3 regions of the Salinivibrio sp. PR5 genome follow, and region 2 is predicted to be linked to each of the others. Evidence: predicted binding sites of a transcription regulator. Region 2 holds the regulator's gene; each other region holds the start of a gene.
What was found. The regulator PurR, encoded in region 2, represses purine synthesis genes. The targets are predictions, from matches to a motif close to TNANGNAAACGTTTNCNTNA.
Positions count from the first base shown of each region.

Region 1: a site for PurR is predicted at 1,347-1,366, ahead of glyA (serine hydroxymethyltransferase). Genes of this name have one in related genera too.
Region 3: a site for PurR is predicted at 1,799-1,818, ahead of purE (5-(carboxyamino)imidazole ribonucleotide mutase). Genes of this name have one in related genera too.

Region 1 covers NZ_MUFK01000036.1:20,429-23,684, reverse strand. Annotated here, with positions in the region: gene glnB (nitrogen regulatory protein P-II) at 1-334, shown strand, start outside; gene BZG82_RS12490 (YitT family protein) at 418-1,035, opposite strand; gene glyA (serine hydroxymethyltransferase) at 1,554-2,804, shown strand; gene nrdR (transcriptional regulator NrdR) at 2,988-3,256, shown strand, end outside.
Region 2 covers NZ_MUFK01000029.1:11,652-14,907, forward strand. Annotated here, with positions in the region: gene BZG82_RS11025 (TfoX/Sxy family DNA transformation protein) at 1-400, opposite strand, end outside; cyclic di-GMP riboswitch class I at 508-610, opposite strand; gene purR (HTH-type transcriptional repressor PurR) at 791-1,795, opposite strand; gene BZG82_RS11035 (heme ABC transporter ATP-binding protein) at 2,056-2,832, opposite strand; gene BZG82_RS11040 (FecCD family ABC transporter permease) at 2,829-3,256, opposite strand, start outside.
Region 3 covers NZ_MUFK01000028.1:1,902-5,157, reverse strand. Annotated here, with positions in the region: gene BZG82_RS10745 (DNA topoisomerase family protein) at 1-93, shown strand, start outside; gene BZG82_RS10740 (5-(carboxyamino)imidazole ribonucleotide synthase) at 90-1,238, opposite strand; gene purE (5-(carboxyamino)imidazole ribonucleotide mutase) at 1,243-1,725, opposite strand; gene hemF (oxygen-dependent coproporphyrinogen oxidase) at 1,904-2,821, shown strand; gene aroE (shikimate dehydrogenase) at 2,825-3,256, shown strand, end outside.

The DNA.
Region 1 (3,256 bases), on a different contig from region 2:
AAAAATTGAAGCCATCATCAAGCCATTTAAACTCGATGACGTACGCGAAGCACTTGCCGACGTGGGCATCACGGGGATGACTGTCTCAGAAGTAAAAGGTTTTGGTCGTCAGAAAGGTCATACTGAGCTTTACCGAGGCGCTGAATACATGGTCGACTTTCTGCCTAAGGTCAAGCTGGAAGTCGTGGTCGCGAATGATGTCGCAGAACAGTGTGTTGAAACCATCATTGATACCGCACAAACCGGTAAAATTGGTGATGGTAAAATCTTTGTCTTCGATGTTGAACGCGTGGTGCGTATCCGTACCGGTGAAGAAGACGAAGAAGCGATTTAATATCGCGAGTTGGACTAATACGGTAAGCAACAAAAAGCCAAGCGTGATGCTTGGCTTTGTTGTTTGTGTGGCGTGGTGATTGGCTACGCGCCAGGGTTGGCCGGATGCGCTTGATAACGACCCGGCTTATGATTCATCGCCAAGACTACGTTGAGCACAATCGCGCCAACCACCGACCACATCAAGAGATTGAGGTCGATGAGGAAGAAAGATAACGCCAGGATGGTACAGTCGATACCCATTTGCAATTTTCCTGCCGAGATCCCAAACTTGTCCTGACAATAAAGCACCAGTACGTTAAAACCGCCTAAGCTGGCATTGTGGCGGAAAATCATCAACATGCCGACGCCCATCAGCAAGCCACCAATGACCGCACAATAGGCGGGGGCCAACCAAGTGATTTGAAAAAAGTAGGCGATATGATCGGCCATCACGGACACCGCGCCACCGGCGAGTAAGCTACGCACAGCAAAGCGCGGGCTCATACGAAACCAAGCCATCAAATAAAACGGACAGTTACACAGAAAGTACAGGGTGCCGAAGGACAGGTCAGTAAATTGGCTGACTAACAAAGCAAGGCCAGTCGTCCCGCCGGTTAACAGTCCGGCCTGTTGCAAGAAAAACACCCCTTGTGCGACGAGAAACGCCCCAGAGGCAATGGCGATCACATCTTCTTTTAAGCTGTGTTGATATCGGCTCACACGGCTTCTCCCTACATAAACAGCAACAAAAAGTCCGCCAAAACCCAACTGGGGCGGCGGTTAAATAAGGTTAATGGGAATTGCGGGCGCGGATTTTATCGCCAAATGAGAGTAATAAAAAGTCAGCCAAGTAAATCACTGGCTGATAGGATGTCAGCAATTTGATACTCGCGTGTAAATTGTTTACAGCGCACAATCTGCATTTCTGTATGGCGGACTAATCTGGCACAACCGACGTATAAAAAAAACGGCCGATTGACACTACCTGTTGCAGTGGTTTTTTTGTAGAATGACAAACGCAGTAATGGCGGTAGCGTAAACGTTTGCGTCGGGCTTTTAAAACGCCGACCTTTCCGCCTGTTTGCCTTGGTTTAGTCACTTTAAATGTGTAAGGCGACTAACCCAAGGTGTGGTGCACTATGCCATATCAAAACCATTCGAGCTATCGGGCCAACTTGGGTACGGATAGCATTCGCTTTAAGGGTAATAGCCCGCCACCATTGAGTCAGGAGAGACAAATGCTAAAGCGTGACATGAAGATTGCGGATTACGATCCGGCACTGTTCGCAGCCATTGAAGAAGAAACGGCTCGTCAGGAAGAACACATTGAGCTGATTGCGTCAGAAAACTATACCAGCCCACGCGTCATGGAAGCGCAAGGCTCTCAACTGACCAACAAATATGCCGAAGGCTACCCCGGCAAGCGTTATTACGGCGGCTGTGAGCATGTCGATAAAGTGGAAGCTCTTGCGATTGAGCGTGCGTGTGAATTGTTTGGTTGTGAATATGCCAACGTACAACCTCACTCTGGCTCACAAGCTAACAGTGCTGTGTATATGGCGCTGCTAAACCCAGGCGATAAGGTTTTAGGCATGAGCTTGGCGCATGGTGGCCACTTAACGCACGGCTCTCCGGTCAACTTTTCAGGCAAACACTATGAAGTAGTTGCGTACGGCATTGATGAAGCGGGTAAGATTGATTACGAGCAAATGGAACAGCTCGCGCTGGAACATAAGCCGAAAATGATCATTGGTGGCTTCTCTGCCTATTCGCAAGTGGTGGATTGGAAGCGTATGCGTGAAATCGCCGACAAAGTGGGCGCTTGGTTCATGGTGGACATGGCACACGTTGCTGGTTTGATTGCAGCAGGCGTGTATCCAGATCCATTGCCGCATGCACACGTGGTTACCACCACCACCCATAAAACCCTAGCAGGGCCGCGCGGCGGTTTGATCCTGTCTAATGCGGGTGAAGACCTCTACAAAAAGCTCAACTCTGCGGTGTTCCCAGGTGGCCAAGGTGGCCCACTGATGCACGTGATTGCGGGTAAAGCTGTCGCGTTTAAAGAGGCGATGGAACCTGAGTTTAAAGCCTATCAAGCGCGCGTGATTGATAACGCGCGTGCAATGGTGAAGGGGTTCCAAGCACGCGGTTATAACATCGTGTCAGGGTCAACCGACAACCACTTGTTCTTGGTTGATTTGATTGACAAAGACATCACTGGTAAAGAAGCGGATGCTGCGCTCGGTGCCGCGAATATCACAGTGAACAAAAACAGTGTGCCGAACGATCCACGTAGCCCGTTTGTCACCTCAGGCATTCGTGTAGGGACGCCAGCGATTACACGCCGTGGCTTTACCGAGCAAGACGCTGAACAGCTCGCGCATTGGATGTGTGATGTGTTAGATAACATCAACAATGAGCAAGTGATTGCTGAAACTAAAGAAAAAGTTCAAGCCATTTGCCGCCGCCTACCGGTTTATGCGTAACCGGTAAGCGTTGTAAGTGAAACAGCAAAGGCGCCTTCAGGCGCCTTTTTTGTGCGTGGTTAGCCACCGATTCATAGCGAAATCAGCTTTGCGCACAGAATCGTTACAAACTCGCCGTTTGCAGGCTTTTTCATAATCGCAAATCGGTTACACTAACGGGATGATATTGAGGAGGCTAGCCCCATGCACTGTCCATTCTGTGGTGCAACCGACACCAAAGTGATCGATTCTCGACTCGTCGCCGATGGCCATCAAGTTCGTCGTCGTCGCCAGTGTTTGGCGTGCGCAGAACGCTATACCACGTTCGAAACGGCAGAGCTGGTGATGCCACGCATCATCAAAACCAATGGTAATCGTGAGCCTTTTGACGAAGAAAAGCTGCGCGGTGGCATTCAGCGCGCACTGGAAAAACGGCCTGTCAGTGCGGACGATATTGAAAAAGCGATCAACAG
Region 2 (3,256 bases):
TTTTCAGCATACGCTCGGTCGCAAGCCGTAAATTAGGCAAGTCTTTTAAACGAGATGGCGTGGCTTGTTTTTTCAAAGTACGATCGCGTGTCGCGACATCCAGCGCTTCTTTGGCTTCAGTGAGCAGTTTATCTTGGTCATCCCACCAGTATTCAGGAATCGCAAAATATTTCGTCACAACGGGAAAGCCCCGCTTTTTATACACGTAGGGTGATAAGCCTTGTTTTTTTAATAGTGCTTCGTTTTCTTTTCCAGCACGTAAATGGAGAGTGTTGTTAACGACAAGTGCGAACATGGTGTCTTCACAAAAGATACCAAACCCACCAAACATTGAACGGGACTTTATACTGCCAAATTTGGCAAATAACTTCATTGCGTTCTTTAAAGCTGGTTTATCCATTTGATTAAAATCTCGATGAATTACTAATGCCTAAAAAAGACGTCATAATGTAACAAGGCAAGATCGCAGAATTGTCAACGAGCCATCAAATTTGTCAGCTTTGATATGTTGGCAACCCCGCTACCGTTGATATTTTGACATCATGTCAAATTACCGTTAGGCCGGAGGCTTTGCGTCCCATGCTTTCGCCATGGTTTGCCTTGTTCAATCGCTATTAAGCATATAATAATTAGACACCGATGTCGTCCTCTCCCATTACGCAAAGTGTGATCTTGGTTCAGGGTGGGTGTAATTGATGAGCTAGAGTAAAAGCACTACTAGACGAGTGGTCGCGTAAAAAAGCACCGCCAAGGCATTGACGGTGCTCTTCATAAAAATTTCATTAAAACATTAAGATAGTGTTTTAACTGACTGTCGACTCACTAGTGCAGGTTGCATTTCGAACACTTGCTGTTGAGTCTCGTTGTTGGCAATTCGCGCGAGCAAGAGCTTGACGGCCGTTTTGCCTAGACGGCGTTTGGGCTGGTGAATAGTTGTCAATGGTGGCGAGAAATACTCGGTGAGATCAATATTATCGTAACCAATCACCGATATATCATCTGGCACTTTCAAGCCGTGCTCGTTAAATGTACTAATGGCCGCTAATGCCATAATGTCATTAAAACAAAACACAGCGGTCGGGCGGTCTGACATTGTCGCTAATTGCTTCGCGGCAATTTGCGCTTGATCGGCTTCAAAATCTGCCTCAATCAACCAATTTTCATTTACTGGAATGTTGGCTTCTTTCAACGCGCGGAAATAACCGTTTAAACGATGCTTACAGGTATTTTTATCCATTTGGCCAGAAATGCAGCCAATCCTAGTATGACCATTATCAATAAAGTGTTTGGTAGCAAGGTAACCGCCCAATTCAGCGTTATCTTCTATACGGTCTGTATCGATATGATGACTGCCCCAATCCATCACGACCATAGGCAGATCGCGTTTTTTTTCTAATAACAGCATCAAATCTTCGTTGAGGTCAGAGCACACCACAATGAGTCCGTCGACGCGTTTTTCAGACAACATACGCAGGTAGTCGCGTTGCTTTTCAAGGTTACCCTCGGTATTGCAGAGAATCAGCGTGTAGCCTTGCTTATAGCAATAGTCTTCCACACCGTGAACCAGTTCGGCGAAAAAGGGGTTGGTGGATTTAGTCACCAACATACCCAGTGTACGTGTTGTATTACACTTCAAGCTTCGCGCCACAGCACTTGGGGCGTAGTTCAATTCTTCAACCGCTTGCCATACTTTCTCAGTCGTCTTCTCCGCGACAAAGCGGGTTTTGTTTATCACGTGCGACACCGTCGTGGTCGATACACCGGCGAGACGCGCGACATCTTTAATCGTTGCCATCTTGATTCTTCTTTGTAGTAATGCGTAGGGATCGTTACTCGCGACCTTACAGAAAAACGCCGCTGTTTCTCAGCGGCGATGTCTTTCACAATCCCGGCACATCAGACGGTTGCGAAGGTAACGAATCCGATTTCATCCATTCTCATAGCTAATCGGTTGCGCTCTCAGTTTACTTAGGTTGGCGCACACTCGCAATTGGTCTGATCAGCGAAAACGGACCAACAGGCGGTTTTGTGAGCCAGCTATGATGTATTTGTCAATTAAGACACGATCAGTGGGCAGTTATGCTCTGGGTGCGTCAATACGGTCAGAGGGTATTGGTAGATATCTGCCACTCTATCACTACTAAAACACTGCCACGGATCGCCGGATAGGACGATTCGACCTGCTTTCAGAAAATGCAGTTGATCGGCGTATTGCGCCGCCAAATTCAGGTCGTGCAACACTACGAGTACTGTCATTCCTTGGTCAGCGAGTGCTCGACAGCGCTTTAGGGTGTAATGTTGATGGGTAATATCTAAGGCCGAAGTGGGTTCATCCAGCATCAGAATCGCTTGATCCGGTGCGGTTTGTGCCAGCTGTAATGACACGCGCGCCATGTGTACGCGTTGTTTTTCACCGCCAGACAAAATCGGATACGGTCGATGAGCAAGATGGCTAATATCCCATGCCGTTAGTTGCTCGTTGGCAAGGGCCGCGATCTTTTCTCGGTTTGCCTTTAGTGGTGTCGCCCCCATCTCGACCACTTCTTGTGCGGAGAATGCAAACGTGAGCCCGCTATGTTGGGGAAGGAAGGCAACTCGTCGGGCAAATTCTTCGCCTTGCCACTGGCTTTTTGGCTGTTGCCAAAACTGCACACTGCCATGTTGATGTTTGTCGCTAATCAATTGCTTTAACAGTGTACTTTTCCCCGCACCATTCGGCCCGAGTAAAACGTGTAACTGGCCGGCAGTAAAGGCGAGATCAATCTCGCTTAGCAGTTGACGGCCGTTAAGCGCATAGCTGAGCTTGGAGATTTGAAGGGCAGAATCTGTCATTCGTGAACCACTGCTTTTCGTTGTTGAATAAGAAGCCATAGAAAGAAAGGAGCCCCCATTAGGGCGGTAATAATGCCAACCGGCAATTCGGCGGGTGCGACAATGACACGGGCAACAATGTCGGCCAAGGTCAGTAACAGGGCACCAAGAATGGCTGATAAGGGCACCAGTGTGCGATGATCCGGGCCGGCAATTAAACGTCCAATGTGTGGGATCACTAGACCCACAAAGCCGATAAGACCGGCAGCACTTACCGCAATGCCCATTCCCGCCGCGGTCACAACAATGAGTAGGCGTTTTAAATGGTGTACATCAATGCCCAAATACGCCGCTTCGTTTTCACCGAGCAAAAGGGCATTTAAGTGGCGTGCGCGCTGGTAGGCAAATACCGTGAGTAAGCATGCAGCGATGCCAGTGAGAACAA
Region 3 (3,256 bases), on a different contig from region 2:
AAGAAAGGCGGCAAGACAGTACATCAATGTGCCGATAAGTCCTGCAGCGCGATTCAAGGTGAATCGGCTGCAGAATCGGATAGCGAAGGCTAATCGGTTTGCGCGGCGAGAGCTAATGCCGCCGATTTCAAACCGTGAAAAGCATCATCGGGGAGGTAGCTGGCGAGACTGGCTAACTTGGTGGCAAGCGCCGCGTTCGATGTGGCCGTGACATTAATATGACCCACTTTGCGCCCCGGACGAGGCGTTTTGTTGTACCAATGCACATGGGCATCACGATAGGTCGCAAGCGGGACACTGCCTTGGCCCAAGATATTGATCATTGCCGTCGGCTGAATTAACTCGGTTGGGCCGAGGGGTAAGCCGCTGACCGCGCGCAGGTGGTTTTCAAATTGGCAACACGCGCTACCTTGCTGTGTCCAGTGACCGGAGTTGTGCACCCGAGGCGCTATCTCGTTCACCAGCAAGCTGCCGTCTACATCAAAGAATTCCACCGCGAGTACCCCCACATAGTTAAGCGCGCTGGCAATCTTTTCCAACATGTCCGCCGCCTGTGTTTGCAAGGCATGCTCATCCGGGCGCACCACAGACAAGGTTAATATCCCATCATGGTGGTGGTTTTGGGTCAGGCTATAACTGGCAAATTCACCATTCGCGCCACGCACACCAATCAGTGACACTTCTCGGTCAAAAGGGATCATGGCTTCGGCAATGATGGCTTGGCCATCGCGTTGCTCTGGCGCGGTGAGAAAGGCGTCGAGCTCGGCCCATAATGCGTGAAGATCATCGCCGTCACGATAGCGCCACTGTCCTTTGCCGTCATAACCATCCAAGGTGCTTTTGAGGACCAAGGGCGCGCCCAGTGCGTCGACCGCCTTTTCTAAATCAGCCTGTGTATACACCACACGGTACGGTGCATTGGCGACGCCTGCTTGCATCAGCAGCGCTTTTTCAATTTGGCGGTCGCCACCGGTTAGAATCGCTTGGGCACTGGGGCGTAACTTCCCGCTTTGCTCGCATTGGTGCAAGATATCAGCGGGGATATGCTCAAATTCCGCGGTAATAATATCTGCGCCGGCGATGGCCGTATTGAGGCCGTGCCCCAGTGGTTGCAGCGTCAGTGGGTGAACAATGTCGCCACTACGCACATCATAGGCGCTGACGATAAGGTTGAGCGGCGCGCCGGCCAAGGCCATCATCCGGGCCAGTTGTCCCGCGCCTAACACCAGAATATTCATGGCCTTACCCTTGTGGATTGGGTTGAGCGAGAACGGCTTCAGTTTGCGCTTGGCGAAACGCATCCACTTTTGCCATCAAGTCAGGGTCGGCCGTTGCGAGAATTTGTGCGGCAAGGAGGCCTGCATTCGCGGCGCCAGCGTCACCAATGGCAAGCGTGCCCACAGCCACACCTTTGGGCATTTGAGCAATAGAAAGCAATGAGTCCATCCCCTTTAATGCTTTTGACTGGACCGGCACGCCGAGCACCGGCAGGCTGGTGTGTGCAGCGGTCATCCCAGGCAGATGGGCGGCACCACCGGCGCCGGCAATAATCACTTTAATCCCGCGCTCGGCCGCTTGTTGGGCGTAGTTGGCAAGTAACTGTGGTGTGCGATGGGCAGAGACAATACGGGTTTCGTAAGGGATGGCAAAGTGATCCAACATAGCCGCTGCATGTGTCATGGTAGGCCAATCGGATTGCGAGCCCATGATGATACCGACAGTCATAATACGTCCTTCTTGATGACAAGCGTGAATAAGATAAGCTGAGCGTGACGCGAATTATACCCAGATTTCATCGCAAGGAAAACGTTTGCGTCGGCGGTGGGGGATGAAATTCCGTCAAGATCCCACTGCGTGGATCAGGTAAAGTACGCATATAGTCTCAGTAACAAAGGATGTGAGCGTGGCACACGGTCAATCGACAATTGATAAGCAAGCCGTGAAGGCTTTTTTCCTCCAGCTTCAAGATGATATTTGCCAACAGCTTGCGCAAGAAGATGGTCAAGCGCGTTTTATTGAAGATGCGTGGGAGCGTGAGAAAGGGGGCGGTGGCCGCAGTCGCGTCCTGCGTCAGGGCCAAGTATTTGAGCAAGCGGGAGTGAACTTCTCGCACGTATTTGGCGATCAAATGCCTGCCTCGGCGACCGCGCATCGCCCAGAGCTCGCCGGGCGCTGTTTTGAAGCCATGGGGGTGTCGTTGGTAATCCACCCTCACAACCCTTACGTGCCGACCTCGCACGCGAACGTGCGGTTTTTCATTGCTGAAAAGGAAGGCGCCGACCCTGTGTGGTGGTTTGGCGGTGGCTTTGACCTTACGCCTTTCTATCCGTTCGAGGAAGACTGCCAGCATTGGCATGAGACCGCCAAAGCCTTGTGCGCGCCCTTCGGTGATAGCGTGTACGCTGATCACAAGGCGTGGTGCGATCGCTATTTTTATCTACCCCATCGCGATGAAACCCGTGGCGTCGGCGGGCTTTTCTTTGATGATTTGAACCAGTGGCCATTCGAGCAGTGCTTTGCCTACACCCAAGCGGTTGGAAAAGGTTTTATCGATGCTTACCTGCCGATTGTACAGCGCCGCAAGGCAACGCCCTATGGTGAGCGTGAGCGAGATTTCCAGCTTTACCGCCGCGGACGCTATGTCGAATTTAACTTGGTGTATGACAGAGGCACGCTATTTGGCTTACAAAGTGGTGGGCGTACCGAATCTATTCTGATGTCGATGCCGCCGATGGCACGTTGGGAATATAATTGGTCACCCGATGAAGACGCGCCGGAAGCGAGACTCTATCGCGACTACCTTAAACCGAGGGAGTGGTAACAGATGACCGATCGTTATAGTGTGGTCGGCCACCCGATTGGCCATAGCAAGTCGCCGCAGATCCACGCCGCATTTGCGACGCAAACCCAACAAGACATCGACTATCAAGCCATTGAAGCGCCGCTCGAAGGCTTTGTGTCCAGTATGCAGGCGTTTTTTGCGCAAGGAGGGCGCGGCGCCAATGTGACCGTGCCTTTTAAACAGCAAGCGTATGAATGGGCTGATACACTGACAGAGCGTGCCCGCCGCGCCGGTGCCGTGAATACGCTGGTTAAGCAAAGCGATGGTTCCCTACTGGGTGATAATACGGACGGGGCAGGTTTGGTAACTGACTTACACTACCACCATGTGGCACTGCGCGATAAGCGCATTATGGTTGTGGGAGCAGGCGGTGCAGCAAGGGGTGTGTTGCTTCCTTTACTGGAGCAAGAGCCA